Regions from separate parts of the Buttiauxella sp. AC038 genome, predicted to be linked through region 3. Evidence: predicted binding sites of a transcription regulator. Region 3 holds the regulator's gene; each other region holds the start of a gene.

Region 1 (10,015 bases), 630 kb from region 3:
TCACCCATCATGAGGGTATTCACCGCGCTTGATGTGAGGATTACCACGCAGTGCGGCGCACTCATGGATACAAGATCTATTAGAGGCTTAATCTGATAATTTTGGTATACTGTTTGAACGATGTTTTTAGCCCAGATTCTGCTTTTCAGGAGTAATGATGAGTAACAACAAAAAAACTCAGGCAAGCTACGCTAAGCCATCTCGCGCTGACATCGTTCGCTCGGTAGCAACATCTACGGCTGTTGAAACAGGGCAGTCCTCCGAGAAGATCGAAGCTTCCCTTGAAGCGACGCGCAAAAAGTTCGCTCATTTACGTCTTGCGGTTTAACCCTTTCTTAATGCTTCTCTGACCCAGTGTCTCATCGGCTCGTAGTCCATTGATATGCCTGCATGGATAGCCGAGATATACTGGGTTTTGTTTTGCTCCCAGCTTTGATAATCCAGCGGTTTGTATCCTCCCTGAACGGCCATCACGTCGGCTAGCAGTCGCGACAGGCGCCCGTTTCCCTCTCTGAATGGATGGATAAGTATCAGCTCGACATGGGTGATGGCGAGGGCGGTGATGAGCTGTTCTTCGTCCATGCCGCTACACGGCGTGTATTGAGCCAGATACTTCGTGTTGAACTCGTTCAGCAGTTTTGGCAACTGTGCTGAGGGGGCAAACATAAAACCGCCCTTGCTGATATTGACCGCTCTTTCTTGTCCAGCCCACTCGTAGATGTTACCTAACCAGCGGCGATGCCAGCTTTTTAGCATGGTTACGCTGAGCTGTCCTTCCGGGAATTGTTCTTCAAAAACGGACTGGTAGAGTTGTTCTAACAGGACAAGTTCGGCCTCATCCATCTCATCAGAAGAAGCGATACCCAGTTTATTAGCCAAAACCTGCTCACCAGAGTCTTTCTCATACTGGCCTTCGCGACTGGATACATGGTATCGGCTCATGGAGATGCCCTGTGTTATTAGAAGGATCGAAAACTCGGGTTTATATCATCCCCGCCTGGTGGAAATCGTGCAGGTTAATCGCGCCAACCAGTTGACCGGTTTCATCGACCACAGGTGCCGCACTAATACGTTTATTCATGAGTGTTTCTTTGGCTTCAGCCGCTCGCGTTTCGGTCTGGAGTACGGAACATTGAGTGGTCATTGCATCGCAAATGCCCGCTTCAAGTTTGCCGCCCCCCACCAGCCAACGGCGTAGATCGCCATCGGTGAACACCCCCACAACCTGATGATGCGTATTGGTCACGCACACCAGGCCCAGCCCTGTGCGGCTCAGTTCGAGTAAGGCATCCATGACTGTTGCTGTGTCCGCGACGGCTGGAAGCTGATCCCCTGTGCGCATCAGGTGATGCACGCGGTTTAACAGGCGCGCCCCTAAAGCCCCAGCAGGATGGGAGCGAGCAAAGTCTTCTTCATTAAAGCCTCGTTCCTGCATAACGGCCATGGCAAGTGCGTCACCCATCATGAGGGTATTCACCGCGCTTGATGTGGGGGCGAGGCGCATAGGGCAGGCTTCGCGTTCAACAGAGATATCGAGTATCGCCAGCGCAGCGTTGGCGAGCGGGGAGTCGGGTTTACCCGTAATGGCAATCAAGGTGACGGCTTTTTCCTGGAGGCGCGGGATGATTAAGTCCAGTTCTTTGGCCGTGCCAGAATAGGAGATAAACAGCATGATATCGCGGCTCTCAATCATCCCTAAATCGCCATGAAGGGCTTCCGCAGGATGTACGAAGAAAGCAGGGGTGCCGGTGCTGGCAAGCGTTGCGGCAATTTTCTTACCAATATGCCCTGATTTACCCATCCCTGAAACAATCACTTTGCCTTCACAGGCAAGCATTGCTCGGGCGGCACTCACGAAGTGTTCGCCCAGCCTGTCTGATAAACGGCTGGCTTCATACAGTTCTAATTCCAGCGTTTCGCGCGCGATACGTACCATGCGTTCAGTCATGTTTTTCCTCGGTAATAATCACGTTGATTCCCTTTTCCTGTAACGCCGTCAAAAATGCCTCGCTGATGCCGCTGTCGGTAATAATGGTGTGGACGCTGTCCAGCCCACACACAATGTTCGGACTCTTGCGACCAAATTTAGATGAGTCAGCCATGAGGATCACCTGACGCGCTGCATTGCACATCGCTTTACTGACGGTATAAACCTCATTAAATGTGGTGACGCCGGCATTGAGATCGATGCCATCGGTGCCCATAAACAGTTTATCGAAGCTGAATTGTTCAAACGCGGTTTCGGCCAGTTGACCATGAAAAGAGGCTGATTTTTTACGGAAGGTGCCACCCGGCATCAGGATAGTTTGCTCGTTATCGAGTTCTGACAGCGCATTAACAATATGAAGGCTGTTGGTCATGACGGTGATGTTATTAAAGCGCTGTAAGAGCGGAACCATTTGCAGCACCGTGCTCCCGGCATCAAGAATAATCGAGTCACCATCGTGGATGAATGTCACCGCCACATCTGCGATTTGTTGTTTTTTATGGGTGTTAATTAACGTCTTGTGGTCGATAGGCGGATCGGGTTCATCCTTGCTGAGTACTACGCCGCCATAGGTACGGATAACCGTCCCGGTATTTTCCAATAGCACCAAATCTTTGCGGATAGTGGTGCCCGTGGTGGCAAAATATTGCGCGAGATCGTCAACGGAACTTTTTCCTTGTTTTTGCAGATACTCCAGGATTGCGGCCTGTCGCTGGCGTGGTTTCATAAGCTCTTATTACCTTGCGCTAATTTTTAGTTTGATAATTTCGCAAGCAATAATCGTTCGAAACGAAATTATCCATGTTTCACTTTAATCGCTAATGATAGAGCATTCTGACAGTTCCGATCATGGGGGAAGATCACATCAGGTTGTAATTCCTTTCGGTTCATCCCGTGTATTTGTGACAAAGGTAAGGGCCTGGCAAAAATAGTGATGCCTTTCATCATTAAACTGTCGCAGATATTTTGGTGTTCATCGAATGCCAGCGCAATCACCACGCGGGGCCTGAAGCGCGCCCCCGAGCGCCCAATACCCACGGCTCCTTTCTGGCATAGCTTTTCAAACGAGCGATTGAAATGGCGTATTTGCCAGCCGCCCAGAACAAGTTGACTCAGCCAGGCGATAACTGCGACGGCAATAAGTGCATTGGTCATTTTTCTCTCTCTGACGAGGTGGATAGCGCGTATGCTGCCATACGGCTATCCAGCCGTGGTGTTAAAACATCAATGGTTAAAACATCAACGGTTAAAACATCACCTGTCCGCCGGTAATGTTGATGGATTGACCGGTGCAGTACGATGCTTTTTCGCTGGCATAAAACAGCAGAGTATTCAGCACATCCTGATAGTCGCACCCGCGCTTGAGCGGGACTTTATCAATGTAATACTGCTCGACCTCATCTGCCGCAATGCCCAGTTTCTCGGCATATTGCGGCAGTAATGACTGAAACATTGGCGATTTCAACAGGTTGCCGAGCATCAGGGCATGAACGGTAATGCCATATTCCGCTAAATCTAGCGCCAGAGATTGTGTCAGCCCTACGCCGCCAAATTTTGCTGCGCTGTAACCGGAGTTATGCTTACTGCCCACTTTCCCGGATTTTGAATTGATTTGGATGATGCGGCCATGGATACAATCGCGAATCATCAGGGCTGAAAACGCTTTGGCACACAGAAAATAGCCCACCAGATTGACTTGCAACGAGCGGTCAAAATCACCCAGCGCGAAATCACCAATAAACGCGGCTTTGGCAATCCCGGCGCTATACACCAATAAATTAACCTGGCCAAAAATCTCATCTACCCCGTTTGCCAGCGCGGTTACGCTCTGTTCGCTGGTGGCATCAGCACCAAATCCCCAGGCCATACCGGTACCGTACTGGTCGTTAATTTCTTGAGCGACACGGGCAGCTTTTTCGCTTTGGATATCCACTACGGCAATTTTGTAACCTTCCTTCGCAAGCCCATGGGCGAGAAATGCTCCGAGGGTTTGTCCTCCGCCAATGACAACGGCAACTTGGTTCATGTTCTACTCCTTTAATGTATTTAAGCTAAAAACTTCAACTGGCAGCCGGTTTCAATATTCTGGGGTAGCGGTCCGTTAACATGGACGTTTCCCGGGTATTCGGCGCGTGCTTCGCCGTCGAAACGCAGGGTGATATGCCCCAGTTCCTGTAAGTTCTGCTGGGCGACATCGCCAACAGCGGTGACATCGTAATGCTGCCCATTGAGTTCAAAACTGATGCCGGGTTCAAGCGTGCCGTTCAATGCGCCGTGGCAGTGAATAAAACAGAAGTCCTGAATATCGGCGGGAGCGCCTTCCCGAAACGTGATCAGCATGTTGTCCTCCAGCGCGTCGCGAGCTGACTGGCCGATGAACGTGATGGTCGTTTGATAGATAGTTCGCATAACTCACCCTATTGATAGATAAAGCCGGAGACTAACCAGGCGATGAGGACGGTCGGCGCGCCCGTTAAAAAGCGGCCGACTAATACCGATGGCACGCCGACACGCACCGTATCCTGCCGGGCTTCAGCCAGAGACAGACCCACCGGAATGAAGTCACAGGCTGCTTGCGCGTTGATGGCAAACAGCGCGGGCAGCGCCAGATGAGGGGGAATATGGCCGAGGCCAATTTGTACGCCAATCAATACCCCAATCACCTGTGCGATGACCGCCCCCGGGCCAAGGAAAGGTGAGAGCAGCGGAAACGAACAAATGAGCGCCAGGGTTATCAGCCCGATGGGGTTGTTGGCCAGCGGAGCCAGGCCGTGAGCAATCCAGTCGCCTAATCCTGAGGCCATGATGATGCCGATAAGCGCCGAGACAAACGCCATAAACGGCAGGATGGTTTTTAACACGGTATCGATGGTGTCGCGCCCGGCCTGAAACAGCACCGCCACAGCCGAGCCCATACCCATGCCGACTTTTGCCAGCAAACCATCGCTTTGTTCGGTTATTTTTTTACGGGTGTCGTAGTCACGAACCGGCGCTTTCGCGATGGGCTGCGTTTCATCAGCCTCCCAAGTGATGTTTTCTTCTCGCACACCAGAAACATAAATATCTTCAACGATATACTGCGCCATTGGCCCGGATTTTCCGGTGGCATGAATATTGATGGTGGGTATGCGGCGTTTCGGGTACAGCCCGCAGCGCAATGTTCCGCCACAGTCGATCACCGCCACGCCGATTTCAGCTTCCGGCGGCTCGCCTTCTTTAAAGCCATCTACCGCCTGCCAGCCAGTCATTTCACTCAGTTTATCGATAATCGCCGGGCGAGTTCCTGCGGTGATATAGACGATTTTTTTCCAGGTTCGACCGGAAGAATCAGCGGGCCGCCCCAACCACCCTGGCCTTTATCAATACGAATATTTTGCGTCATGATTTTTCCTTAAAGTCGCACCTGGCGTTCAAGTTCGATACCCATTTTCTTCTCGAAAATCGAGGTTGTGAGGTCGGTTATCCAACCACGGAAGAAGTTAGTGACCAGGCCGACGAGCAGGTAACTCACTGCGAGTGGGCCGAGTGGCAGACCCAGCGTGGTCAGCCCACTGGCGATCCCGAGATACACAAACAACTCGCCAGGATTGATGTGAGGGAAAAGGCCATTCATTGAGTGGCAACTGTATGAAGCGGCGGCGTAATAGCTCGGTTTGTACTTCTCGGGCATAAAGCGCCCCAGGCTTAACGTCATCGGGTTGCAGAACACAAACGTACCGATGCAGGGCAGTAACAGGTAACGGGAAACCGGGTTTCCGGCACAGCGCTGGGCCATACGTTCGATGCGATGTTGGCCGATGAAATTAATTAACGCGTTCATTATCACCAGCAGGCTTATCAGCAGCGGAAGAATGCCGGTCACCATGCTGGTAAAAACTTCTCCCCCTTTTTGGAACAGGCCAATAAACCATTCAGCTCCATGGGTAATCATGTCGATCATTGTTATCTCCTGAAGGATAAATGCTCACTCTGCGTTCAGTGGCAGTTCATAATAATCACTTTGAAACCTTCTGGTATGTTATTTAGATCTCATTATGAAACATAAAACTGTTAATTTGAAAGATTGTGGGGTTTGCATTGAAAATTACGCGGATGAAATGAAAGGAGTTAGAAAGGGGGATCACGGATTATTGATTTTGATTTACCATAAGGAATACACCTCGTCGTTAGCTATATGGATATCCCAACACATGCGTTACTCCGTCGCGTTACTTCCGCTTATTGTTTTGCTCGCCGCTTGTAGCAGCAAACCGAAAACAGAAACTCAGCCTCAACAAACCGGCACGCCTACTGGGGGGTTCTTGTTGCAACCGCAGCATGATGTGTTTATGCAGACGGGGGATTTTGCTAACAATCCGGAGGCTGAGAAATTCATCGATAAAATGGTGAATAAGCATGGTTTTGACCGCCAGCAATTGCACGAAGTGCTTTCTCAGGCCAAACGCCTGGATTACGTTTTGCGTTTAATGGACCAGCAGGCACCGACTACTGCACCACCAGCAGGTCCAAACGGTGCATGGTTACGCTATCGCGGCAAATTTATTACCCCGGATAATGTGCAAAATGGTGTCGCGTTCTGGAATCAATATGAAGACACTCTAAAACGCGCCTTCCAGGTTTATGGCGTGCCGCCAGAAATTATTGTTGGCATTATTGGTGTTGAAACACGTTGGGGCCGTGTGATGGGGAAAACACGGATTGTCGACGCACTTGCTACGCTCTCGTTTGCCTACCCTCGTCGTGCGCAATACTTCTCTGGCGAACTGGAAACCTTCCTGTTGATGGCGCGTAACGAAGGCGATGACCCGCTGGCTTTGAAAGGTTCATTCGCTGGGGCGATGGGTTACGGCCAGTTTATGCCTTCGGCCTTTAAAGAATATGCGGTGGATTTCAACGGTGATGGCCATGTAAACCTGTGGGACCCTGAAGATGCTATCGGCAGTGTAGCGAACTACTTCAAAGGCCATGGCTGGGTGAAAGGTGATTTGGTTGCGGTTCCTGCCAACGGCCAGGTGCCGGGGCTTGCGAACGGTTTTAAAACTAAATATTCCGTTTCCGCACTCGCTGAGTCTGGTTTAAGCCCAACTGCTTCTCTGGGCAACCACCAGGAAGCAAGCTTGTTGCGCCTGGATATGGGCGATAGCTATCAGTACTGGTACGGTTTGCCGAACTTTTACACCATCACGCGTTATAACCACAGCACGCATTATGCGATGGCGGTCTGGCAGCTCGGTCAGGCAGTAGCGCTGGCTCGCGTTCAGTAATCTTCACCCCGCCTTGTTCTGAGGCGGGGTTTGCTTCCCAGATTGTTATGAAGGTTTTTCCTGATCGTCGATCAGGAATTTACATCGCATTCGATTTGGTTTATGTTATGTTATGTTATAACAAATCAAATTCAGTGGTTTTCCTGCAATGCTTCCTATACGGACACTATTCACAGTGGCTGCGCCTGTCCGATTTTGCGCGGTCTTAATTCTGCTGGCTGGGTTATGGCTGGCTATTCGCTGGGCGATAGCACTGCCATGATCTCGCTAAATCAGCTAGTACTGGGTTATCAGGGAAGGGCTGTGACACCGCCATTAACCGGCCATATTGTGAAAGGCAGTATGACGGCCATCATCGGTGCCAATGGCACAGGGAAATCGACCCTTCTCAAGACGATCCTGAAGTTACAGTCGCCCGTTTCTGGGCAATTGTCTTTTACTGAGGGGCGTCCACGTATTGCATGGCTGCCACAACTTGCAGAAATGGAAAGGCAGTTTCCTACCACGGTTTACGATGTGGTTTGCATGGGAGCATGGCCCGCTCGAGGTCTGTTTTCCTCGTTGAATCGCCAAATCCGTCTGCGAGTAGCCGATGCCATTGAGCGTGTTGGCCTTACTACATTAAGCAAGCAACCCATCGAAGCGCTTTCCGGCGGCCAGTTTCAAAGAATGCTGTTTGCACGCCTGCTGGTACAAAACGCGCCATTAGTATTGCTTGATGAGCCTTTTACTGGCGTTGATTCACAAACCAGTGATTTTTTGATGACGCTTATCTGCCAGATGCATCAGGCGGGCCAGACAGTTATGGCGGTGCTGCACGATAACGAGCTCGTTAGCAGGCACTTCCCGCAGGTTTTGTTGCTCACGCAAGACCATTTCCATTGGGGCGATACCGCTGAAGTACTGCCCCATTACTGCAAATCAAGCATCAATTTGGCGTTATCTGCATGATTTATCACTTCTTCTTTGAACCGTTTATTGCTTACGGCTTTATGCGACGCGCACTTGTCGCCTGCCTTGCACTATCGATAAGTACAGCCCCATTGGGGATCTTTTTACTTTTACGACGTATGAGTCTGGTGGGGGATGCACTGTCTCACGCCATTTTGCCTGGCGTTGCTGTGGGGTATTTACTGGCGGGTATGTCGCTGGTTGCGATGGGGATTGGCGGCTTTGTTGCGGGCGTGCTGGTTGCGCTAATTTCAGGGCTTGTGAGTTCACGTACCAATCTTAAAGAGGATGCCAGTTTTGCCGGTTTTTATCTTGGCTCGCTGGCGTTGGGGGTCACGTTGATTTCATTACGTGGTTCCAGCGTTGATCTACTCCATCTTCTATTTGGTTCCATTCTGGCGGTGGATAGTCAGTCAACAATCTTTGTTGGCGTGATAGCCAGCGTGACGCTGCTTATTCTGGCTGGTTTATATCGTGGACTGGTGATGGAAACTTTCGATCGCAGCTTTTTACAGGTCAATAACCGCCTGGCCCCTCATCTTATTCACGGTATATTTCTCGCGTTATTGGTCCTCAATTTAGTCGCCGGGTTTCAAATCCTCGGGACCCTAATGTCTGTCGGTCTGATGATGCTTCCCGCTGTTTCGGCACGCTGCTGGGCGAAAACCCTACCAGGGGCGATGTTTATCGCTATTGTCTGTGGTTTGTTGTCGGCCTGGATTGGGCTTGCATGGTCTTTTGCCGCCGCATTGCCAGCCGGCCCTGCCATTGTTCTCACGGCAAGCGTCGGCTTCTTTATCTCGATTCTTTTTGGTTCGCGCAGCGGGCTGGTTCGTAGCCTTTGTCGAGGCTTGATAACAACAAGCAAGGGGATTAAATGAAACGTTTTGGGATGATGGTGTCATTGGTGTTGGCGTGCTCAAGCCAGGCTGCGTTGGCGAAAAACCTCAATGTGGTTGCCAGTTTTACCGTGTTGGCGGATATGGCAAAACAAGTAGGTGGTGAGCATGTCACGGTGAAAAGTTTGGTGGGGCCAGATGGCGACCCACACAGCTTTGAGCCGTCGCCGCAAGACAGCGTGGCGTTAAGCAAAGCTGATGTGGTTATCGTGAGCGGCCTGGGAATGGAAGGGTGGATGGACCGCCTGGTCAGCGCATCAGGCTATAAAGGCAAGGTGATTGTTGCCTCTGAAGGTATTTCTATGCGTAAAATGATCGATGGCGGTAAACAAATTACCGACCCTCACGCCTGGAATAGCGCCGAAAATGGCGCAATCTACGCACAAAATATTACCAGGGCGCTGGTGGCGGCTGACCCGGAAGATGCAGCTGCAATCAATGACAGTGGCTCCGAGTATGTCACCCGCCTGAAATTGCTCGATAGTTGGGCGAAAACGCGTTTTGAAGCTATTCCGAAATCAAAGCGTAAAGTACTCACCAGCCATGATGCGTTTGGCTACTTTGGTCAGGAATATGGTGTGACTTTCCTGGCGCCAGTGGGCTTCTCGACCGAAGCGGAAGCTAATGCCAGTGACGTTGCTGGGCTTATCAAACAACTCAAAAATCAGCAGATTAAAACTTACTTCATCGAGAACCAGACTGACCCCCGTCTGGTAAAACAAATTGCTGCCGCAAGTGGCGCGCAGCCGGGTGGAGAGCTTTACCCCGAGGCGCTTTCAGCCGCAAACGGGCCAGCCAGCACTTATGAGATGGCCTTCAAGCACAATGTGGATGCCATCGCTAACAGCATGAAGTGATTTAATCGGCCAGTATTCGCTGGCCGTTCTTTTTTCTGGAACTGCCTCGAGAAATCT
Region 2 (10,015 bases), 3.0 Mb from region 3:
GCACACGGGTGAAATCATCGTGGCCTTCTTCATCTAACTGAGAAATCAGGCCCAGATAATCTTGTTTCTCCCACTCGCTACCCGGCAGAGCCAGAATCGTATCGCGCAGGTGATAGCCCATATTGTTGTTGGCGAGCAGCAGGTCTTCAGCCGGGTAAATATCGGACATGCCTGGCACGATGATGCGGCAAGCATAAACATCCAGATGCTGATAATCAGCGATGTAGACTTCCTGGTCTTCTGCATCAAAAATTGCCATCAACGTGGCGAACTCTTCTTCTGTTGTGCCGGAGAAGCTCCAGTCAACAAATGGATAGTCAGCATCTTGCTTGAACATATCCCAGGAGATCAGACCGCTGGAATCAATGAAGTGAGTTTCCAGGTTTGCATGCTCAGCCACTTCTTCGTCGTCAAAGGTTGGTGGAGTAAACACATCCAGGTCTTTCAGACCGCGGCCCTGAAGCAGTTCTGTCACGGTACGTTCCAGCGCAACACCAAAATCAGGGTGAGCACCAAACGATGCAAAGCAAGTGCCGTTAGCTGGGTTGAACAACACCACACAGATAACGGGGTATTTGCCGCCTAATGAACCGTCATACGCGAAGATTGGGAAACCTTCGGCTTCAAGGGTAGCAATTGACTCAACCACGCCCGGATAACGAGCCAGCACTTCTTGTGGAATTTCTGGCAGGCTGATGCTTTCGGCAATAATACGGTTCTTGATGTGGCGCTCGAACACTTCGGAAAGTGCCTGAACGCGCGCTTCATTGGCAGTGTTACCTGCGGACATTCCATTTGATACGTACAGGTTGCCGATAATGTTCATCGGAATGTAAACGGTTTCTTGATCTGACTGGCGGGTGAATGGCAGCGCGCAAATCCCACGCTCTTCATTACCTGATTGCAGGTCGATAAGCATACCTGCAGTCACTTCGTTTTCTGGATCGTAAAACGCGCGCAGGCGATCGTCGAGAATACCTTCCGGCAGTTGCTCATCTTCTGGGATTGGGAACCACTTCTCGTTTGGATAATGCACAAATGGGCCATTAGCGATGGTTTTGCCCAACCAGAAATCAGCAAAGAAATAGTTAGTCGACAGACGTTCGAAATATTCACCTAGTGCTGAAGCTAAAGCAGCTTTTTTAGTTGCGCCTTTACCATTGGTAAAGCACAGCGCGCTGTCTTTATCACGGATATGCACTGACCAGACGTTCGGTACAGGGTTTAACCAGGAGGCTTCTTCTATATTAAAGCCAAGATCGGCGAGCTTGGTCTGGAAGCGAGCGATGGAGTCTTCCAGAGCGGCATCTTTGCCAGGAATAAAGGTTTGAGTCATGAGGTTTCACTTTTGTCGTACGCAAAGCGCGCAATGATACGGGTTTTAGCAGACTGACGCCATCGTCAGCAGCATGCAGGCGGCTCTAGCATAACAGGCTATGCTTATTGTCAGTAACCTACTGTTATGGCGGTATAAATGAAGACCTTTGATCTCCAGCGGATGGCATTAAATGACGTTCCCCTCGATTTTCTTTGGGAAGTCGCTTTACGCAGTCTCTACACCTTTATATTGGTATTTCTATTTTTGAAGATAACGGGGCGGCGCGGTGTTCGGCAGATGTCGCTATTTGAAGTATTGATCATTCTGACACTCGGCTCTGCGGCAGGCGATGTGGCGTTTTATCATGATGTCCCCATGTTGCCCGTCTTGATTGTGTTCGTCACGCTGGGGCTGCTTTATCGCCTGGTGATGTGGTTGATGAGCCACAGCGAAAAACTTGAAAACCTGCTTGAAGGCAAACCTTCGGTTCTGATTGAAGAAGGCGAGTTTGCCTGGGAAAAAATGAAGTCGCAAAACATGACTGAATTTGAGTTCTTTATGGAACTACGATTGGTGGGTGTTGAACATCTTGGGCAGGTACGGCTCGCCATACTGGAAACTAACGGTCAAATCAGCGTCTACTTTTTCCCCGATAAACTCGTCAGGCCGGGGTTACCTATTTTACCCGAACCCTGCTGCGAACGGTTTGTTAAACTCCCTGAAGATGCAGATTACGCCTGTATTCACTGCAGCGAAGTGGTGACACTTAATGCCGGGGATGAAACGCCTTGCCCACGTTGTGAACACAAGTTCTGGGTCAAAGCCTGTACCGCCACGCGAGTGACGTGACGGGCGGTTATCGGGCATTTAATTCAGCGACTAGTTGATTATGTTGTGTGATTTTGCGCACATTACCCAGCCATGCCTGATTAACCGTTGCAGCCTCTGCATCTGAGTGATAAAACCGATAGCGTGATAAAACTTATTGCTTTAAGCGTGGTGAGGGGAAATGGCTCAGGTATACAATTTTAGTTCCGGCCCGGCAATGCTGCCGGCTGAAGTGCTTCGTCGTGCGCAACTTGAACTCTGCGACTGGCAAGGCTTAGGCACCTCCGTAATGGAGATTAGCCATCGTGGTAAAGAGTTTATTGAGGTCGCTGAAGAAGCTGAAAAAGATTTTCGTGATCTCCTGCAAATCCCCTCAAACTACAAAGTTTTGTTCTGTCACGGCGGCGGTCGCGGCCAATTTGCTGGTGTACCGTTAAACCTGCTGGGCGACAAAACTACCGCTGATTATGTTGATGGCGGTTACTGGGCGAGCAGTGCTGTAAAAGAAGCGCATAAATACTGCACTCCGAATGTTATTGATGCCAAAGTTACCATCGACGGCCTGCGTGCCATCAAACCGATGAGCGAGTGGCAGGTTTCTGAAAACAGTGCCTACCTGCACTATTGCCCGAATGAAACTATTGACGGTATCGCGACTCATGAAACGCCGGATTTCGGCGATAAAGTCGTGGTAGCTGACTACTCATCCTCTATTTTGTCGCATCCAATGGATGTCAGCCGCTTTGGTGTGATTTACGCAGGCGCGCAGAAAAACATTGGTCCTGCGGGTTTGACGTTAGTTATTGTGCGTGAAGATTTGCTCGGCAAGGCGCATAAAGCGTGTCCGTCAATTCTTGACTACACCGTGCTAAACGAAAACGACTCCATGTTTAACACCCCACCTACATTTGCCTGGTATCTTTCCGGCCTGGTATTTAAGTGGCTGAAAGAGCAGGGTGGCGTCGAAGTAATGGACAAAATCAACAAAGCAAAAGCTGAGTTGTTATATGGTGTTATCGATAAAAGCGACTTCTACCGTAACGATGTTGCTTCAGCTAACCGTTCGCGCATGAACATTCCGTTCCAGTTAGCTGATAGCGCACTTGATAAAGTCTTCCTGGAAGAGTCGTTTGCCGCTGGTCTGCATGCACTGAAGGGCCACCGTGTTGTGGGTGGAATGCGCGCATCCATCTACAATGCGATGCCGCTCGAAGGCGTACAAGCGTTAACCAATTTTATGGTCGACTTCGAACGTCGCCACGGTTAATCGTTGCTCGTTGTTATTCTCCCCGCGACTTGCTTCGCGGGGTTTTATTCTGTTTGAGTTGAGAGTATTTTCCCCATGCTGGAATCCCTGACGTTACAACCCATCGCCCTTGTCGACGGCACAATTAATCTTCCTGGTTCAAAAAGTGTCTCTAACCGAGCTCTGTTGCTGGCAGCGCTGGCTAATGGCACCACCGAACTGACTAATTTGCTGGATAGCGACGATGTGCGTCATATGCTTAACGCGCTGAAAGCACTGGGTGTGAGCTATACGCTCTCTGCTGACCGCACGCGTTGCGAAGTGACTGGCATGGGTGGTCCACTGCAAGCGTCAGGCGAGCTGGAACTGTTCTTAGGAAACGCAGGTACGGCGATGCGTCCACTGGCGGCAGCACTGTGTCTGGGCAGCAATAACATCGTGCTGACGGGTGAACCGCGCATGAAAGAACGTCCAATTGGCCATCTGGTTGATGCATTACGTCAGGGTGGTGCTCAGATTGATTATCTGGAGCAGGAAAATTACCCGCCGCTGCGTTTGCGTGGCGGTTTTAGCGGCGGCCAGGTTTCGGTTGATGGTAGTGTATCCAGCCAGTTCCTGACGGCGCTGTTAATGACTGCTCCACTGGCGGCAAGCGACACCGAAATCACCATTAAAGGTGAGCTGGTATCGAAACCGTATATCGATATCACCCTACACCTGATGAAAACTTTTGGTGTTGAAGTCGAAAACCGTGATTACCGCAGCTTTGTTATTCGTGGCGGCCAGCAGTACATTTCACCGGGCGCGTATCTGGTGGAAGGCGATGCCTCTTCTGCTTCTTACTTCCTCGCGGCTGGTGCAATTAAAGGCGGTACGGTAAAAGTCACGGGTATTGGCCGTAACAGCGTACAAGGCGATATCCGCTTTGCTGATGTGCTGGAAAAAATGGGTGCAAAAATTACCTGGGGCGATGATTTCATCTCCTGTGAGCGCGGGGAACTTAACGCCATTGATATGGATATGAACCATATTCCAGATGCTGCGATGACAATCGCAACGGCGGCCTTGTTTGCCAAAGGCACTACCACGCTGCGTAATATTTATAACTGGCGTGTGAAAGAGACTGACCGCCTGAGCGCGATGGCAACAGAGTTGCGTAAAGTCGGAGCGGTGGTGGAAGAGGGCGAAGATTACATTACTGTGACGCCACCTGCTCAGCTGCAAGTTGCTGAAATCGGCACTTATAACGATCACCGTATGGCGATGTGTTTCTCGCTGGTGGCGTTGTCAGACACACCAGTAACTATCCTTGACCCGAAATGTACCGCGAAAACTTTCCCGGACTATTTTGAGCAGTTAGCGCGTATTAGCACCCTCAAGTAATGCACCACCATTTGCTCCGGTAACGTTGAGTGCCGGAGTAAATTCTCAATATCCCGCATAAGATCAACTCAGTTTTCGTACCTCCGCTTTTATTGCACCTGCTTGTACCACTGTTAATCTCACGTCCGATTTGATCAACAAATCGATGATTTGTTTCATGTATAGCTCATCAACGGAAGATAACTATGAAGACTTTCAAAAAGGTAGTATTGGCAGTGTTAATGGCGGGATCTTTGGTAGCGTGTAAGAACATGAATGGCGATAAACTGGTATCGTCCGGAATGTCGGCCTTCAAAGCCGCAACACTCAGCGATGCGGATGTTAAGTCAGTGGCAAACCAGTCCTGTAAACAAGCAGATAGTGAAAACCAACTCGCGGGTAAATCCAGCAAATATGCCAAACGCTTGAACAAAATTGCCAAGGCCCTTGGGGATCAGGTCGACGGTACACCAGTAAATTATAAAGTGTATTTGACCAGCGATATAAATGCCTGGGCGATGGCCAACGGCTGTGTACGTGTCTACAGCGGCTTAATGGACATGATGACCGATAACGAAGTTGAAGGTGTTCTTGGTCATGAAATGGGGCACGTAGCCTTGGGTCATTCAAAGGAAAAACTGCAAACAGCCTATGCCACTATGGCGGCCAAGGATGCAGTTTCTGCAACCAGCGGAGTGGCATCACAGTTATCTCAGTCACAACTTGGTGATTTAGCCGAAGCGGCGGTTAATGCGACGTTCTCGCGCAGTGAAGAGTCAGAGGCTGATGATTTCTCATATGATCTCCTAAAAAAACGCAAAATCAATACTCAAGGACTGGCAAGCAGTTTTGATAAGCTTGCAACGGTTGATGGTGGTACATCGAAGTCTATGTTTGATTCACATCCACCATCAGCTGAACGTGCGCAACATGTCCGTGACCGCATAGCAGCAGATAAAAAATAAACTACCTCTCTGAATTTGGGGCTGGTTTTTTCCAGCCCCACCTCAAGTTGCGCAATTCTTCTACACTCAGCCTCATTAACTACGATAATTGGCAGGAAAGATAACGGTCAGTAATCTGGCGGCGTATAATATGCGGCGTTGATATTTTAGATCCGCAATTCCAGCGAGAGGAGAGTACGATGACGGCACCCGCCCCGGTAATAACGATTGATGGCCCAAGCGGCGCAGGTAAAGGTACGCTCTGTAAGGCCATGGCGGAAGCATTGCAATGGCATCTACTTGATTCTGGTGCAATTTATCGAGTTCTTGCATTAGCGGCTTTGCATCACCAGGTTGACGTTACATCTGAAGATGCCCTGGTTCCACTGGCGGCTCATCTTGATGTGCGCTTTGTTGCCAACAATGGCGAGCTGGAAGTCATTCTTGAAGGAGAAGACGTCAGCGCGGAAATCCGTACGCAGGACGTGGCAAATGCAGCTTCTCAGGTTGCCGCTTTCCCCCGTGTCCGTGAGGCGTTATTACGCCGCCAGCGTGCTTTCAGGGAAGCGCCTGGTTTAATAGCGGATGGACGTGATATGGGAACAGTCGTTTTCCCTGATGCACCGGTAAAAATCTTCCTTGATGCCTCATCTGAAGAGCGTGCCCAAAGGCGTATGCTGCAGTTGCAGGAGAAGGGCTTTAGTGTTAACTTTGAGCGCCTTTTGGCAGAAATTAAAGAACGTGATGATCGTGACCGTAACCGTGCAGTAGCACCGTTAGTGCCAGCCGCAGATGCGTTGGTGCTGGATTCAACCAGCATGTCAATTGACGAAGTCATCAAACAAGCGCTGACATACGCGCAGAAAATTTTAACACCAGCTCAATAGTCAATATTGTGCTGGTGTCTGTTTTGTCATATTTGTCATGATATTGCCATAGTGGTATCCTGACATATCGGGTAGATTTTTACCCCTGTAACCTAAACCCTGTCGGCATGGAGCCAATGGCGGGGTATGTGAAACAACCCCATTCGGCGGGATGCTAAATGGACGTTAAACTAAAGAACCTTGAAGATTAACAACATGACTGAATCTTTCGCTCAACTCTTTGAAGAATCCCTTAAAACAATCGAAACCCGTCCGGGTTCCATCGTTCGCGGTGTTGTAGTTTCTATCGATAAAGACGTAGTACTGGTTGACGCCGGTCTGAAATCTGAATCTGCAATTCCGATTGAGCAGTTCAAAAATGCTGCTGGCGAACTGGAAATCCAGGTTGGTGACGAAGTTGATGTTGCTCTGGACGCTGTTGAAGATGGCTTTGGCGAAACTCTGCTGTCCCGTGAAAAAGCTAAGCGTCACGAAGCTTGGATCACGCTGGAAAAAGCTTACGAAGAAGCTGAAACTGTGGTCGGTATCATCAACGGCAAAGTTAAGGGTGGCTTCACTGTAGAGCTGAACGGTATTCGTGCGTTCCTGCCAGGTTCACTGGTAGATGTTCGTCCGGTACGTGACACTCTGCACCTGGAAGGCAAAGAGCTTGAGTTCAAAGTCATCAAGCTGGACCAGAAGCGTAACAACGTTGTTGTTTCTCGTCGTGCAGTTATCGAATCCGAAAACAGCGCAGAACGTGATCAACTGCTGGAAAACCTGCAAGAAGGCATGGAAGTTAAAGGTATCGTTAAGAACCTTACTGACTACGGTGCATTCGTTGATCTGGGCGGCGTTGACGGCCTGCTGCACATCACTGATATGGCATGGAAACGCGTTAAGCATCCAAGCGAAATCGTGAATGTTGGCGATGAAATTACCGTTAAAGTACTGAAGTTCGACCGTGAGCGTACTCGTGTGTCTCTGGGTCTGAAACAACTGGGCGAAGATCCATGGGTCGCAATCGCTAAGCGTTATCCAGAAGGTACCAAACTGACTGGTCGCGTGACTAACCTGACTGATTACGGCTGCTTCGTAGAAATCGAAGAAGGCGTTGAAGGCCTGGTTCACGTTTCCGAAATGGATTGGACCAACAAAAACATCCACCCATCCAAAGTTGTTAACGTTGGTGATGTAGTGGAAGTTATGGTTCTGGATATCGACGAAGAACGTCGTCGTATCTCCCTGGGTCTGAAGCAGTGCAAATCTAACCCATGGCAGCTGTTCGCTGAAACCCACAACAAGGGCGACCGCGTTGAAGGTAAAATCAAGTCTATCACTGACTTCGGTATCTTCATCGGCCTGGACGGTGGCATCGACGGCCTGGTTCACCTGTCTGATATCTCCTGGAACGTTGCAGGCGAAGAAGCAGTTCGTGAATACAAGAAAGGCGACGAAATCGCGGCTGTGGTTCTGCAAGTTGACGCAGAACGTGAGCGTATCTCCCTGGGTGTTAAACAACTCGCAGAAGATCCGTTCAACAACTACGTTGCACTGAACAAGAAAGGTACTATCGTTACTGGTAAAGTAACAGCAGTTGACGCGAAAGGTGCTACAGTTGAATTAGCAGATGGCGTAGAAGGCTACCTGCGTGCTTCTGAAGCTTCCCGTGACCGCGTTGAAGATGCAACTCTGGTTCTGAGCGTAGGCGGCGACGTTGAAGCTAAATTCACCGGCGTTGACCGTAAAAACCGTGTTGTGAGCCTGTCTGTTCGTGCTAAAGACGAAGCTGACGAGAAAGATGCAATCGCTACTGTTAACAACAAACAGGAAGATGCACCGAACTTCTCTAACGCTATGGCTGAAGCATTCAAAGCAGCTAAAGGCGAGTAATCGTCCGAGCACTAAATCAGGGCGGCTACGGCCGCCCTTGTTCGATTGATAGGTGTAAGTTAATTTTCCTGAAAGGAAACCGGAGGAATCATGACCAAGTCAGAATTGATAGAAAGACTTGCAACTCAGCAATCTCACATCCCGGCGAAAGCTGTAGAAGATGCAGTTAAAGAGATGCTGGAGCATATGGCCTCTACTCTCGCCCAAGGTGAGCGTATTGAAATCCGGGGTTTCGGCAGTTTTTCCTTACACTATCGCGCACCTCGCACCGGACGTAACCCTAAAACTGGCGATAAAGTGGATCTGGAAGGCAAATACGTTCCGCACTTTAAACCAGGTAAAGAATTACGTGACCGCGCCAACATTTACGGCAATTAAATCTTCGGATTTGATTCTTAAGAACGGCACCTTCGGGTGCCGTTTTTTTATATCTGAATGGGCTGTTTTCGAGGCCACTCGCAAAACTCTGCAATATTTTTTCATCCAGCATTAAAGCTCTGGAACCCTTCTCGTACAGTTAAGAACCCCCTACAGACGCCAATACCAGGATGCCTCAAACTCCTTCTAACAAGGAGGTGCATGTGAGGAATCTAACAGGGTTCTGCTTTTGCTCAATTATCGGCATCGCGCCATTAATGTGGTTAGCCGCTATCCCACAATTTCCAGTTATAGCCGCGCTGCTCGCTGCCTCTTTATGCATTGCCTTTATTCCGTACCGCTTAGCGCGTTATGTCGCGTTTATTCTGCTGTGCTTTTGCTGGGCGCTAATCAATGCAAAAGAAAGCCTGGCACCCTTCGAAAAGTGGACAGGCAAACCCGTAACTGTGGAGGCGGTTATGGACCGCAGCGATGGCAAAGAGAATCATGAGTTGAGAATAGTATCGCTGGAAGGGCTAAGAGTTTTCCCATCTGTTGGTATTCGAGTTCGGGGAGAATACTTCCCAAATAGCACATGCGCAGGACAGCGCTGGCGCATGAAAGTGCATCTGCGCCCTGTGCACGGGCAACTCAATGTTGGGGGTTTTGATAGTCAACGCTATGCGCTTGCTCAGCGCCAACCGCTCAGTGCGCGTATTATCTCGACCCAAAGCGTGACAGGAAGCTGTAATTTGCGTGCCCGTTGGCTTGCTAATGTCACCGCCATAACCCAGTCGTTGCCTTATCAGGGCATCATTCTGGCGCTGGCATTTGGAGAGCGGTCTGGAATGAGCGACGAGCAAAAGAACCTGTTGCGCCAGACGGGAACCGCACATCTGATGGCTATTTCAGGGATGCATATTTCACTGGCAGCGATGATGGGGTGGTTAGTTGCACGTTTAGTGCAACTGAGTTTCCCGGCGCACCGTATTCATTTCAGGTTACCGTTAATCGCCAGTGTTTTCGCCGCAGGGATTTATACCTGGCTTGCCGGAGGAAACCCACCCGCGATAAGGGCATTCATTGGCGTAATAATATGGCTATTGCTCCGGCTAAAAGGCAGAAACTGGTCTGGTTGGGAGGTCTGGCTCTGCTGCATAAGCGGGATTTTGATATCCGACCCTCTGACGGTTATGTCAGA
Region 3 (10,015 bases):
ATGGCGATCTGGAAGATTATCAACAGTGGCTTGTGGATCTGCAAAAGCAGGAAAACCAGCCCGACGATTCCGCGAAAGATAACGCCAACAGCGCCCAGGCACGTAAAGACCAAAAACGCCGCGAAGCCGAATTACGCACGCTAACTCAACCATTGCGTAAGCAAATCACCACGCTTGAAAAGCAGATGGAAAAGTTAAATGTGCAGCTTGCTCAAGTCGAAGAAAAGCTGGCTGACAGCGCCATTTACGACCAAAGTCGCAAAGCAGAAATGACCGAATGCCTGCAAACTCAGGTGAAAGTGAAGTCAGCTCTGGAAGAATGTGAGATGGAATGGCTTGATGCGCATGATCAGTTAGAACAGATGATGCAGGCCGAATGACTATTTGGCCTCACTAAAAGTGAGGCCAAACGACTCAATGCCAAATCAGCAGCACGCACGCAGCCGTCAGCAATCCCATAAATACGTTGAAGATTGTCCAGGCGCGGCGGCTACGAAGCAATGTGCCAATCATGCTGCCAAAGGCAATCCAGATGATGCCTGCGACAATGTTAACCAGTGCAATACCAATACTGATTAACACAACCGAGTGCAGATACTGGGAACCTGCAAGGCTGAAACTTGCTACTGCGCCTAGCGCCATCAACCATGCTTTAGGGTTGATAACCTGTAATAAACCGCCCTGCCAGAAAGGAATCGGTTCAGGTGGCGGTGCATCCGTTTCCAGTTTTTCATAGGTTGCGGAGCCGATTTTCCAGGCCAGCCATAATAGGTAAACACTCCCGGCAATCTTCAGGATAAGGTGCAAAGCTGGATATAAAAGGATTAAGCTACCGACGCCAAACGCCACCAGCAATAGAATGCATTGCATTCCCAGCATAATGCCTATCATCAATGGTATGGTGCGCAGGAATCCGTAATTCGCCCCGGATGAAGTGAGTAGCATATTGTTTGGGCCAGGTGTGATAGCAGCAACCCAGAGAAAGCCCAGCATTGAGAAAAAAAGCGTTTCCATGAAATGGGTGTTCCACACCCCGTAAAGTTAATTAGCAAACTAAATGAAACTAACAGTGTGATATGGCTACGACAAGTCCCGCAGTATTGAATTTTAATCACGAAGAAGATGAGCAATTTCGTCCGTTGAAGGGTGTGAGTAATCCACACCTGCAAACCATGCTTCCGCGTTTGATTCGCCGTCGCCTCAATTTCAAACCTCACTGGCAGCGTCTTGACATGCCAGACGGGGATTTTGTCGATCTTGCCTGGAGCGAGGACCCGCGCCAGGCAATGCATAAACCACGGTTAGTCGTTTTTCATGGACTCGAAGGTAGCCTGCACAGCCCATACGCTCACGGTTTAATCGAGGCCGCCAGCAAGCAAGGCTGGTTAGGCGTGGTAATGCATTTCCGTGGTTGCAGTGGTGTACCTAATCGCATGAAGCGTATCTACCACTCCGGTGAAACGGAAGATGGAAGTTACTTCCTTAACTGGCTCAGTACCCGTTATGGCAAAGTGCCAACGGCGGCGGTCGGTTTTTCTCTCGGCGGCAACATGCTCGCCTGCCTGATGGCAAAACAAGGTGCCGATTGTACGCTTCAGGCCGGTGTAGTGGTTTCAGCCCCTCTGATGCTTGAACATTGCAGCGCACATATCGAAAAAGGCTTCTCACGCGTTTATCAGCACTATCTTTTAAATCTGCTGAAGAAGAATGCCGCACGTAAGTTAAGAAGCTATCCGGGCACACTCCCGGTAGATATGCGTCAGCTTAAAGGAATGCGTCGTCTGCGCGAGTTTGACGATTTGATTACCTCAAAAATTCACGGCTTTGCTGACGCTATCGATTATTACCGCCAGTGCAGCGCTATGCCGCTGCTGCCACAAATCAAAACGCCGACGCTCATCATCCACGCAAAAGATGACCCGTTTATGGATCACCATGTGATCCCCGATAAAGCTATCTTACCTGCCAATATCGAGTATCAACTCACGCGATACGGTGGGCATGTTGGGTTTGTGGGTGGCACGTTACGGCGCCCTGAAATGTGGCTTGAGCAACGTATCCCGCAGTGGCTGTCTCAATTTTTGGACCAGTAATATGATGATTCCCTGGCAAGATCTGCCTCCCGAAACGCTTGATAATCTGATTGAATCCTTTGTATTACGCGAAGGCACCGATTATGGTGAACAAGAGCGTTCACTGGAGCAGAAAGTGGCCGATGTTAAGCGCCAGCTGCAAAGTGGTGAGGCTGTGCTGGTATGGTCGGAACTCCATGAAACGGTAAATATTATGGCTCGCGGGCAGTTTCGCGGCTAAGCGTTTAACTTCTATACTGCATAATAAAACCACCCTCACCCAGCTATCTCCCTGAGGGTGAGGACCAGCCCTTACTTACACACACTTGCTATCACCCATGGAGTTGTTGCCTTATGTCAGCCAAACATCCGGTTATTGCCGTAACAGGTTCCAGCGGCGCGGGAACGACAACAACCAGCCTTGCCTTCCGTAAAATCTTCCAGCAACTCAATTTACGTGCAGCGGAAGTCGAAGGTGACAGTTTCCATCGTTTCACTCGTCCTGAAATGGATATGGCTATTCGTAAAGCACGCGACCTGGGGCGCCATATCAGCTATTTCGGCCCGGAAGCCAATGACTTTGGTTTGCTTGAACAGACGTTCATTGAGTACGGCAGAACCGGGCAGGGTAAGTCACGCAAGTATCTACATACTTACGATGAAGCCGTACCCTGGAACCAAATCCCCGGAACCTTCACGCCATGGCAACCATTGCCAGAACCCACTGATGTTTTGTTTTATGAAGGTTTGCACGGCGGTGTAGTTACGCCACAGCACGATGTGGCTAAGGCCGTCGATTTGCTGGTTGGTGTAGTACCGATTGTGAACCTGGAGTGGATACAAAAGTTAGTGCGCGATACCAGCGAGCGCGGGCATTCCCGAGAAGCGGTAATGGATTCTGTGGTTCGTTCTATGGACGACTATATCAATTACATCACACCGCAATTCTCCCGCACCCATATCAACTTCCAGCGCGTTCCAACTGTTGATACGTCTAACCCATTTGCGGCTCGCGGCATCCCTTCTCTGGATGAAAGTTTTGTGGTGATTCATTTTCGCGGGCTGGATGACATCGACTTCCCGTATTTGCTTGCCATGCTGCAAGGGTCGTTTATTTCCCACATCAATACTTTGGTGGTGCCGGGCGGCAAAATGGGTCTGGCAATGGAATTAATTATGACGCCGCTCGTTAAGCGACTGGCGGAAGGGCGAAACATTAATCAGGGCGGCTAATCACCGCCCTGTTTTACACACTAAGCATCAATCACTTCATAGCTATGAGTAACGTTGACCGCTTTTTCAAGCATCAGTGCTACAGAGCAGTATTTCTCAGCAGAGAGGTCTACTGCGCGGGAAACTGCAGCATCTTTTAGCTCTTTGCCTGTCACGATGAAATGCAGATTGATGTGCGTAAACAAACGCGGAGCCTCTTCACGGCGCTCAGAGGTCAATTTCACTTCGCAGTCGGTCACGGCGTAGCGGCCTTTTTGCAAAATAGAAACTACGTCAATTGCACTGCAACCGCCAACGGACATCAGCACCATTTCCATTGGGCTTGGTGCTTTATCACCAGAATTGCCATCCATAAGGATCTGGTGCCCTGAAGCGGACTCGCCCAGGAAGGTAAACCCTTCAACCCATTTCACTCGTGCCTGCATGCTGCTTACTCCTGTAGAAAAATTACCTTTCAGAGTACGCAGATTCAGCAAATCTGGCAACGGAAGGCGACATGCGTCAAGCTGAAACGAGACAACAGGAGACACTTGCCAAAAGCTATGCTAAAACAATCCAGATGCTACATCGATACATTGACGTAATGCATGTATGCAGAGGACATCACTAATTACAGGCAGCAAGAATGACTTGCATGCCATCTCCCCAAGGTGGGGAATATTCTAATTACTTGCAACGCCAGACAGGATGTTTAGCGTCCTGTCGTTGGTAGCCAGTTATAAAACAGAGGATAACCGCGCATGGTGCTTGGCAAACCGCAAACAGACCCGACTCTCGAATGGTTCTTGTCCCATTGCCACATTCATAAGTATCCATCGAAGAGCACACTCATTCACCAAGGTGAGAAAGCAGAGACGCTGTATTACATCGTCAAGGGCTCTGTGGCTGTTCTGATTAAAGATGAAGAGGGCAAGGAAATGATCCTCTCCTATCTAAATCAGGGCGATTTCATTGGTGAGTTAGGGCTGTTCGAAGAAGGTCAGGAACGTAGTGCCTGGGTTCGTGCTAAAAGTGCCTGTGAAGTGGCTGAAATTTCTTATAAAAAATTCCGCCAGCTGATCCAGGTCAACCCAGATATTCTGATGCGCCTGTCTTCACAAATGGCTAGCCGTCTGCAAGTTACATCTGAGAAAGTGGGTAATCTGGCATTCCTGGATGTGACTGGTCGTATCGCGCAGACGCTGCTGAACCTGGCTAAACAACCTGATGCAATGACCCACCCAGACGGTATGCAGATTAAAATTACCCGTCAGGAAATCGGTCAGATCGTGGGTTGCTCTCGCGAAACTGTTGGTCGTATCTTGAAAATGCTGGAAGATCAAAATCTGATCTCCGCTCACGGTAAAACGATCGTCGTATACGGCACTCGTTAATCTCCGTCTAAAAAATGGCGTGTTGCTTCATAACACGCCTTTTTTGTCTCTACACTTCCCTCACTTGCTCTAAATAATTCATGTTGCAGGTAGGCGGTAAGCTCAGGAATCCCCAGGAGCTTACTAAAGTAAGTGACTGGTGTGACTGAGTACAACCAACAACCCTGCAACTTGAAGTATGACGAGCAAATGTGGCGACGGCTGATCTACCATCCTGAAGTTAACTACGCACTGCGGCAAACGCTGGTGCTGTGCCTTCCGGTGGCAGTAGGTTTGCTCGTCGGCGATCTCCAGTCTGGCCTGCTTTTCTCGTTAGTTCCTGCCTGTTGCAATATTGCGGGCCTTGATACTCCACATAAGCGCTTCTTCAAACGTCTGATTGTTGGCGGCAGCCTTTTTGCCATCAGCAGTCTGATCATGCAGCTTTTATTACTTTATACCTCCGTACCGTTGCCGGTGATATTGGTCGTGATGGCGCTCTTGCTTGGGGTCACGGCAGAAATCAGTTCCTTGCACGCTCGTCTGCTTCCCGCATCACTCATTGCTGCCATATTTACACTCAGCATGGCCGGAAATATGCCGATTTGGAAACCGATGGTGCTGTATGTCTCCGGTACGATTTGGTACGGCGTATTTAACTGGTTTTGGTTCTGGATGTGGCGCGAGCAGCCGCTGCGGGAATCATTGAGCCTGCTCTATCGGCAGTTGGCAGATTACTGTGAAGCAAAATACGGCATGCTGACTCAACATACCGATCCGGAAAAAGCGCTCCCTCCTCTGCTGGCTCGTCAGCAAAAAGCGGTGGATCTCATTACCCAATGCTACCAACAGCTTCATATGCTGGCGGCAAACCAGCAAAACGGCTACAAGCGTTTGCTACGTGCATTCCAGGTAGCACTGGATTTGCAAGAGCACATCTCGGTAAGCCTTCACCAACCAGCTGAAGTTCAGAAGCTCGTCGAGCAAAGCCATGCAGAAGCGGTTATTAGATGGAATGCTCAGACCATCGCGGCGCGCTTACGCGTACTGGCTGACGACATTCTTTACCATCGTTATCCACAGCGTTTTACGATGGAAAAACAGATCGACGCCCTTGAGAAAATCGCCCGTCAGAATCCAGATAACCCGGTTGGGCAATTTTGCCATTACCACTTCAGCCGTATCGCTCGCGTGCTACGCACCCAACGCCCGCTGTATGTCCGTGATTTAATGGAAGACCGGCAACGCCGTTTGCCACTGTGGGCGGCATTGAAAAGTTATTTATCGTTGAAGTCAGCGGCGCTTCGCAACGCAGCAAGATTGGGTGTGATGCTCACGATAGCCAGTCTGTTGGGTGCATTTTTACATCTGCCCAAGCCCTACTGGATTTTAATGACGGTAATGTTCGTGACGCAAAACGGCTACGGTGCCACACGAGTTCGTATTCTCCACCGTTCGGCGGGCACCATTGCAGGCCTTGCCATTGCAGGTATTGCGCTTCACTTCCACTTCCCGAAAAGCATTGCTCTGGGCGCGATGCTGGTCATTACGCTGGTGAGCTATCTGTTTATTCGCAAAAGCTACGGCTGGGCGACGATAGGCTTTACGGTGACCGCCGTTTATACCCTGCAATTGATAACATTAAGTGCCGAGCAGTATATCGTCCCTCGCCTGATAGATACGTTGCTAGGCTGCTTGATAGCCTTTGGCGGCATGGTGTGGCTGTGGCCACAATGGCAGAGTGGCTTGTTACGCCAGAACGCCCACGATGCGTTGGAAAGGGATCAAAATGCAATTCGCCTGATTCTCAGTAATGACCCCGAACCAACGCCGCTCGCTTATGAACGTATGAAGGTCAACCAGGCACATAACGCCCTGTTTAACTCCCTGAACCAGGCGATGCAGGAACCTGGGTTTAATTCGCATTATCTGGCGGATATGAAACTGTGGGTGACGCACAGTCAGTTTATTGTCGAGCATATTAACGCAATGACGACTTTGGCTCGCGAACACAATATGTTGACGCCAGATCTTGCCCAGCGCTATTTGCAGTCATGTGAAATTGCGCTGCAACGATGCCAACAGCGGCTTCAGTATGATGGGCCTGGGGAAACCAATGATGCGAATATTCTGGACCCGCTAGAAGGGCTTCCAAACGGGCCATTAAGTACGATGGAACAGCATTTGCAGAGGATACTGGGCCATCTCAGCACCATGCATACCATATCTTCGGTTGCATGGCGTCAACGGCCACATCACGGAATCTGGCTGAGCCGCCTGCGGCGCTCAGATTGATGATTATCCGTTAACGATCTTCGCAACGGCTTTGGCAAAGCGCGCCATACCGTCAGCGATATCGGCACTTTCCACAATCAACGCCGGGGCAAAACGCATCACATCTGGCCCGGCGTTCAAAACCATCACGCCTTCCTGTGCTGCCGCATACAAAAATTCACGCGCGCGCCCTTTGTATTGTGGCTTTAGCTCGGCACCAATCAATAAACCCATGCCGCGAATATCGCTGAACACGTCGAACTGCTCGTCGATTTGTTGCAAATGCTTGACGAATTGCTGGCGTTTTTCCGTGACGCCATTCAGCACTTCAGGCGTGTTGATGATATCAAACGCCGCGCCCGCGACTGCGCAGGCCAGAGGATTGCCGCCGTAGGTTGAACCGTGTGTACCGACATGAAACGCCGAAGCAATTTCCTGAGTCGTCAGCATCACGCTGACCGGGAAGCCACCGCCAAGAGCCTTCGCGCTGGTCAAAATATCTGGCGTCACACCGTAATGCATATAGGCGAACAACTCGCCGATGCGCCCCATACCACACTGCACTTCATCAAATACCAATAAGGCTTTGTGCTCATCACAAAGGTCACGCAAGCCTTGCAAGAACTCTGGCGTTGCCGCCGTAACGCCACCCTCACCCTGAATCGGTTCGACCACGACCGCGCAGGTATGGTCGTCCATCACGGCTTTTACCGCATGCAAATCATTAAATGGCACATGAATGATGTCAGCTGGTTTCGGGCCAAAACCATCGGAATACTTCGGTTGCCCACCCACTGAAACAGTAAACAGAGAACGACCATGGAAGGCGTTATGGAAAGCGATAATCTTTGTTTTATACGGGCTATGGCGGGTCGAAGCGTAGTAGCGAGCCAATTTAAAGGCTGTTTCATTCGCTTCGGTGCCAGAGTTCATAAACAGCACGCGTTCAGCAAAAGTGGCGTCAATCAGCTTGCGGCCAAGTCGTAGAGCGGGCTCATTGGTGAAAACATTACTGGTATGCCATAGCGTTTCACCCTGGCTTTTTAGCGCTTCAACTAAAGCTGGATGGCAGTGACCTAGCGCAGTAACAGCAATCCCACCTGCGAAATCCACATATTCTTTCCCTTGTTGATCCCATACGCGGCTACCTTTGCCTTTTACTGGGATAAACTCTGCCGGTGCATAAATCGGCAAAATAACTTCATCGAAAGTTGCGCGGGTAATTGCTGATTGTTCAGTTGCCATTTATTGCCCATCCCCTTTTTACGCATAAAAACGCATGAAAGATATTATGAAAATATAATCATGAAATATGCATAAAAAATCATTACCTGGCAATATAAAATCAACGATTAAGGAAATTGGCTAACAGCTGGTGCCCCTGCTCGCTGAGAATGCTTTCCGGGTGAAACTGCACACCTTCCAGGTCAAACTCACGATGGCGAATACCCATAATTTCTTGTTTATCAGTCCATGCTGTGACTTCAAAGCACGCAGGCAACGTGGCAGGAGCGATAACCAAAGAGTGATAACGCGTGACGGTGAGAGGGTTGTTCAGGCCATTGAAGACGCCAGAATTCTTATGCGTAATGGCTGATGTTTTGCCATGCATCACTTTTTCAGCGCGAACAATCTTCGCACCAAACGCCTGAGCAATCGCCTGGTGACCAAGACAGACACCGAGAATCGGTAACTGCCCGGCAAAATGAGTAATCGCCGCAAGTGAAATCCCGGCTTCGGTGGGGGTGCAAGGGCCAGGAGAGATGACCAGTTTTTCTGGTGCCAGGGCACTGATATCAGAAAGAGTCAGCTCATCGTTACGTTTCACCACCACTTCTGCGCCTAATTCACAAAAGTATTGATAAAGGTTCCAGGTAAATGAGTCGTAATTGTCGATAAGCAGTAGCATCGCGGCTCCAGGGTAAAAAAGAACCGCGCTATTCTATTCGCTTTCGCGCGCTTCACTCACGACTTTAGTGAAAATCTCCGTAAGCGGTGCCAGATCGCCCAACGCTCCCGCCTGATTCGCCGTTGCCCATCCTTCAGGCGACACGTCTTTCCAATCGAGGATGTAACCGGCATGAATCGCTAACTGCTCGAAGAACACGCGCTGCGCCCTACCACTGCCAACAAAAAACGGATGAAGTACGTTAATTTCACAATAGTAATGCGACAGGCGCTGAACGAACTCAGTTCTGGAAAGACCGACCAGATAATGCTCGTCCTCCATTTCTTGCATCAGATCGTTGCCTTCATTTTCGATGTACTCGAAATGGCAGAACTGTATCTCCCCTTTGGAAATATCAACGTCTCGTAGCTCGCCTGCCCAGTCGAAAATATCCTGAAAAAGCTGCTGATGGATAGCACACAACCAGGGTAATCCGCGATGCAACGGGCCAAGTTCAATCGTTTCTACACGCTGCGCGATAATCTCATCTTGCGCATGAGGCTCAAGAATATCCAGCCGGGAACTAGCCTGAAATGAACGACTACGCAGCTGTTGCCAAAGACGGGACTTTTGTTTGTCGGTCATTTTCTTTGTCATGGTGCCTCCCTAACATGACCCATAGTTGCCACAAGTATAAGCAGCAATCGGTAGAAGTGCTGGAAGGGAGATTTTGCGCGGGCATGGGGTACCCGCGCAGGAATTTGTTAAGGCAGAACTTTCGCGGAGAGGATAACTACAGGTTTTGACGGCACATTTTGGTATGGGCCAACGTCATGAGTTTGTACCTGAGAGATTTTATCGGCAACGTCCATCCCTTTCACAACTTTACCAAATACTGCATAACCGAAGTCGCGCTGGCCGTGATCGAGGAAGGCGTTATCTGCCACATTGAGGAAGAACTGGCTGGTCGCGCTGTCTTTATCGGCAGTACGCGCCATAGAAATAGTACCGCGAGTATTACGCAAGCCGTTATCGGCTTCATTTTTAATCGGTGGATTAGGCTGCTTCTGATTCATATCTGCAGTGAAGCCACCGCCCTGAAGCATGAAGCCCGGGATCACGCGATGGAAAATGGTGTTGTTGTAGAAGCCGCTGTTAACGTAATCCACAAAGTTTTTCACAGAAACTGGGGCTTT

The links. Region 3 encodes CRP, which controls carbon source genes, mostly activating them, when cyclic AMP is high. Its sites were predicted from a motif close to ATGTGANNNNNNTCACAT; they were not measured.
Region 1: a site for CRP is predicted at 6,003-6,020, ahead of srlA (PTS glucitol/sorbitol transporter subunit IIC). Genes of this name have one in related genera too.
Region 2: a site for CRP is predicted at 2,213-2,230, ahead of serC (3-phosphoserine/phosphohydroxythreonine transaminase). Genes of this name have one in related genera too.

Annotation. Positions count from the first base shown of each region.
Region 1 covers NZ_CEEDCQ010000001.1:1,027,707-1,037,721, forward strand. The annotation lists partial or broken gene AC0IXI_RS04765 (CBS domain-containing protein) at 1-89, opposite strand, end outside; gene AC0IXI_RS04770 (hypothetical protein) at 158-328, shown strand; gene AC0IXI_RS04775 (Fic/DOC family protein) at 325-942, opposite strand; gene gutQ (arabinose-5-phosphate isomerase GutQ) at 983-1,948, opposite strand; gene srlR (glucitol operon DNA-binding transcriptional repressor SrlR) at 1,941-2,714, opposite strand; gene gutM (transcriptional regulator GutM) at 2,783-3,142, opposite strand; gene srlD (sorbitol-6-phosphate dehydrogenase) at 3,234-4,013, opposite strand; gene srlB (PTS glucitol/sorbitol transporter subunit IIA) at 4,034-4,396, opposite strand; partial or broken gene srlE (PTS glucitol/sorbitol transporter subunit IIB) at 4,405-5,369, opposite strand; gene srlA (PTS glucitol/sorbitol transporter subunit IIC) at 5,379-5,927, opposite strand; gene mltB (lytic murein transglycosylase B) at 6,178-7,251, shown strand; gene AC0IXI_RS04820 (metal ABC transporter ATP-binding protein) at 7,510-8,202, shown strand; gene AC0IXI_RS04825 (metal ABC transporter permease) at 8,199-9,083, shown strand; gene AC0IXI_RS04830 (metal ABC transporter substrate-binding protein) at 9,080-9,958, shown strand.
Region 2 covers NZ_CEEDCQ010000001.1:3,405,737-3,415,751, reverse strand. The annotation lists gene ycaO (30S ribosomal protein S12 methylthiotransferase accessory factor YcaO) at 1-1,336, opposite strand, end outside; gene AC0IXI_RS16345 (DUF421 domain-containing protein) at 1,475-2,167, shown strand; gene serC (3-phosphoserine/phosphohydroxythreonine transaminase) at 2,328-3,413, shown strand; gene aroA (3-phosphoshikimate 1-carboxyvinyltransferase) at 3,492-4,775, shown strand; gene loiP (metalloprotease LoiP) at 4,961-5,719, shown strand; gene cmk ((d)CMP kinase) at 5,899-6,585, shown strand; gene rpsA (30S ribosomal protein S1) at 6,781-8,457, shown strand; gene ihfB (integration host factor subunit beta) at 8,548-8,835, shown strand; gene AC0IXI_RS16310 (ComEC family protein) at 9,039-10,015, shown strand, end outside.
Region 3 covers NZ_CEEDCQ010000001.1:401,324-411,338, reverse strand. The annotation lists gene AC0IXI_RS01900 (ABC transporter ATP-binding protein) at 1-380, shown strand, start outside; gene AC0IXI_RS01895 (LysE family translocator) at 415-1,014, opposite strand; gene AC0IXI_RS01890 (hydrolase) at 1,077-2,093, shown strand; gene AC0IXI_RS01885 (YheU family protein) at 2,095-2,313, shown strand; gene AC0IXI_RS01880 (phosphoribulokinase) at 2,427-3,305, shown strand; gene AC0IXI_RS01875 (OsmC family protein) at 3,326-3,730, opposite strand; gene crp (cAMP-activated global transcriptional regulator CRP) at 4,046-4,678, shown strand; gene AC0IXI_RS01865 (YccS/YhfK family putative transporter) at 4,868-6,952, shown strand; gene argD (bifunctional acetylornithine/succinyldiaminopimelate transaminase) at 6,956-8,176, opposite strand; gene pabA (aminodeoxychorismate synthase component 2) at 8,277-8,840, opposite strand; gene AC0IXI_RS01850 (putative adenosine monophosphate-protein transferase Fic) at 8,874-9,476, opposite strand; gene ppiA (peptidylprolyl isomerase A) at 9,584-10,015, opposite strand, start outside.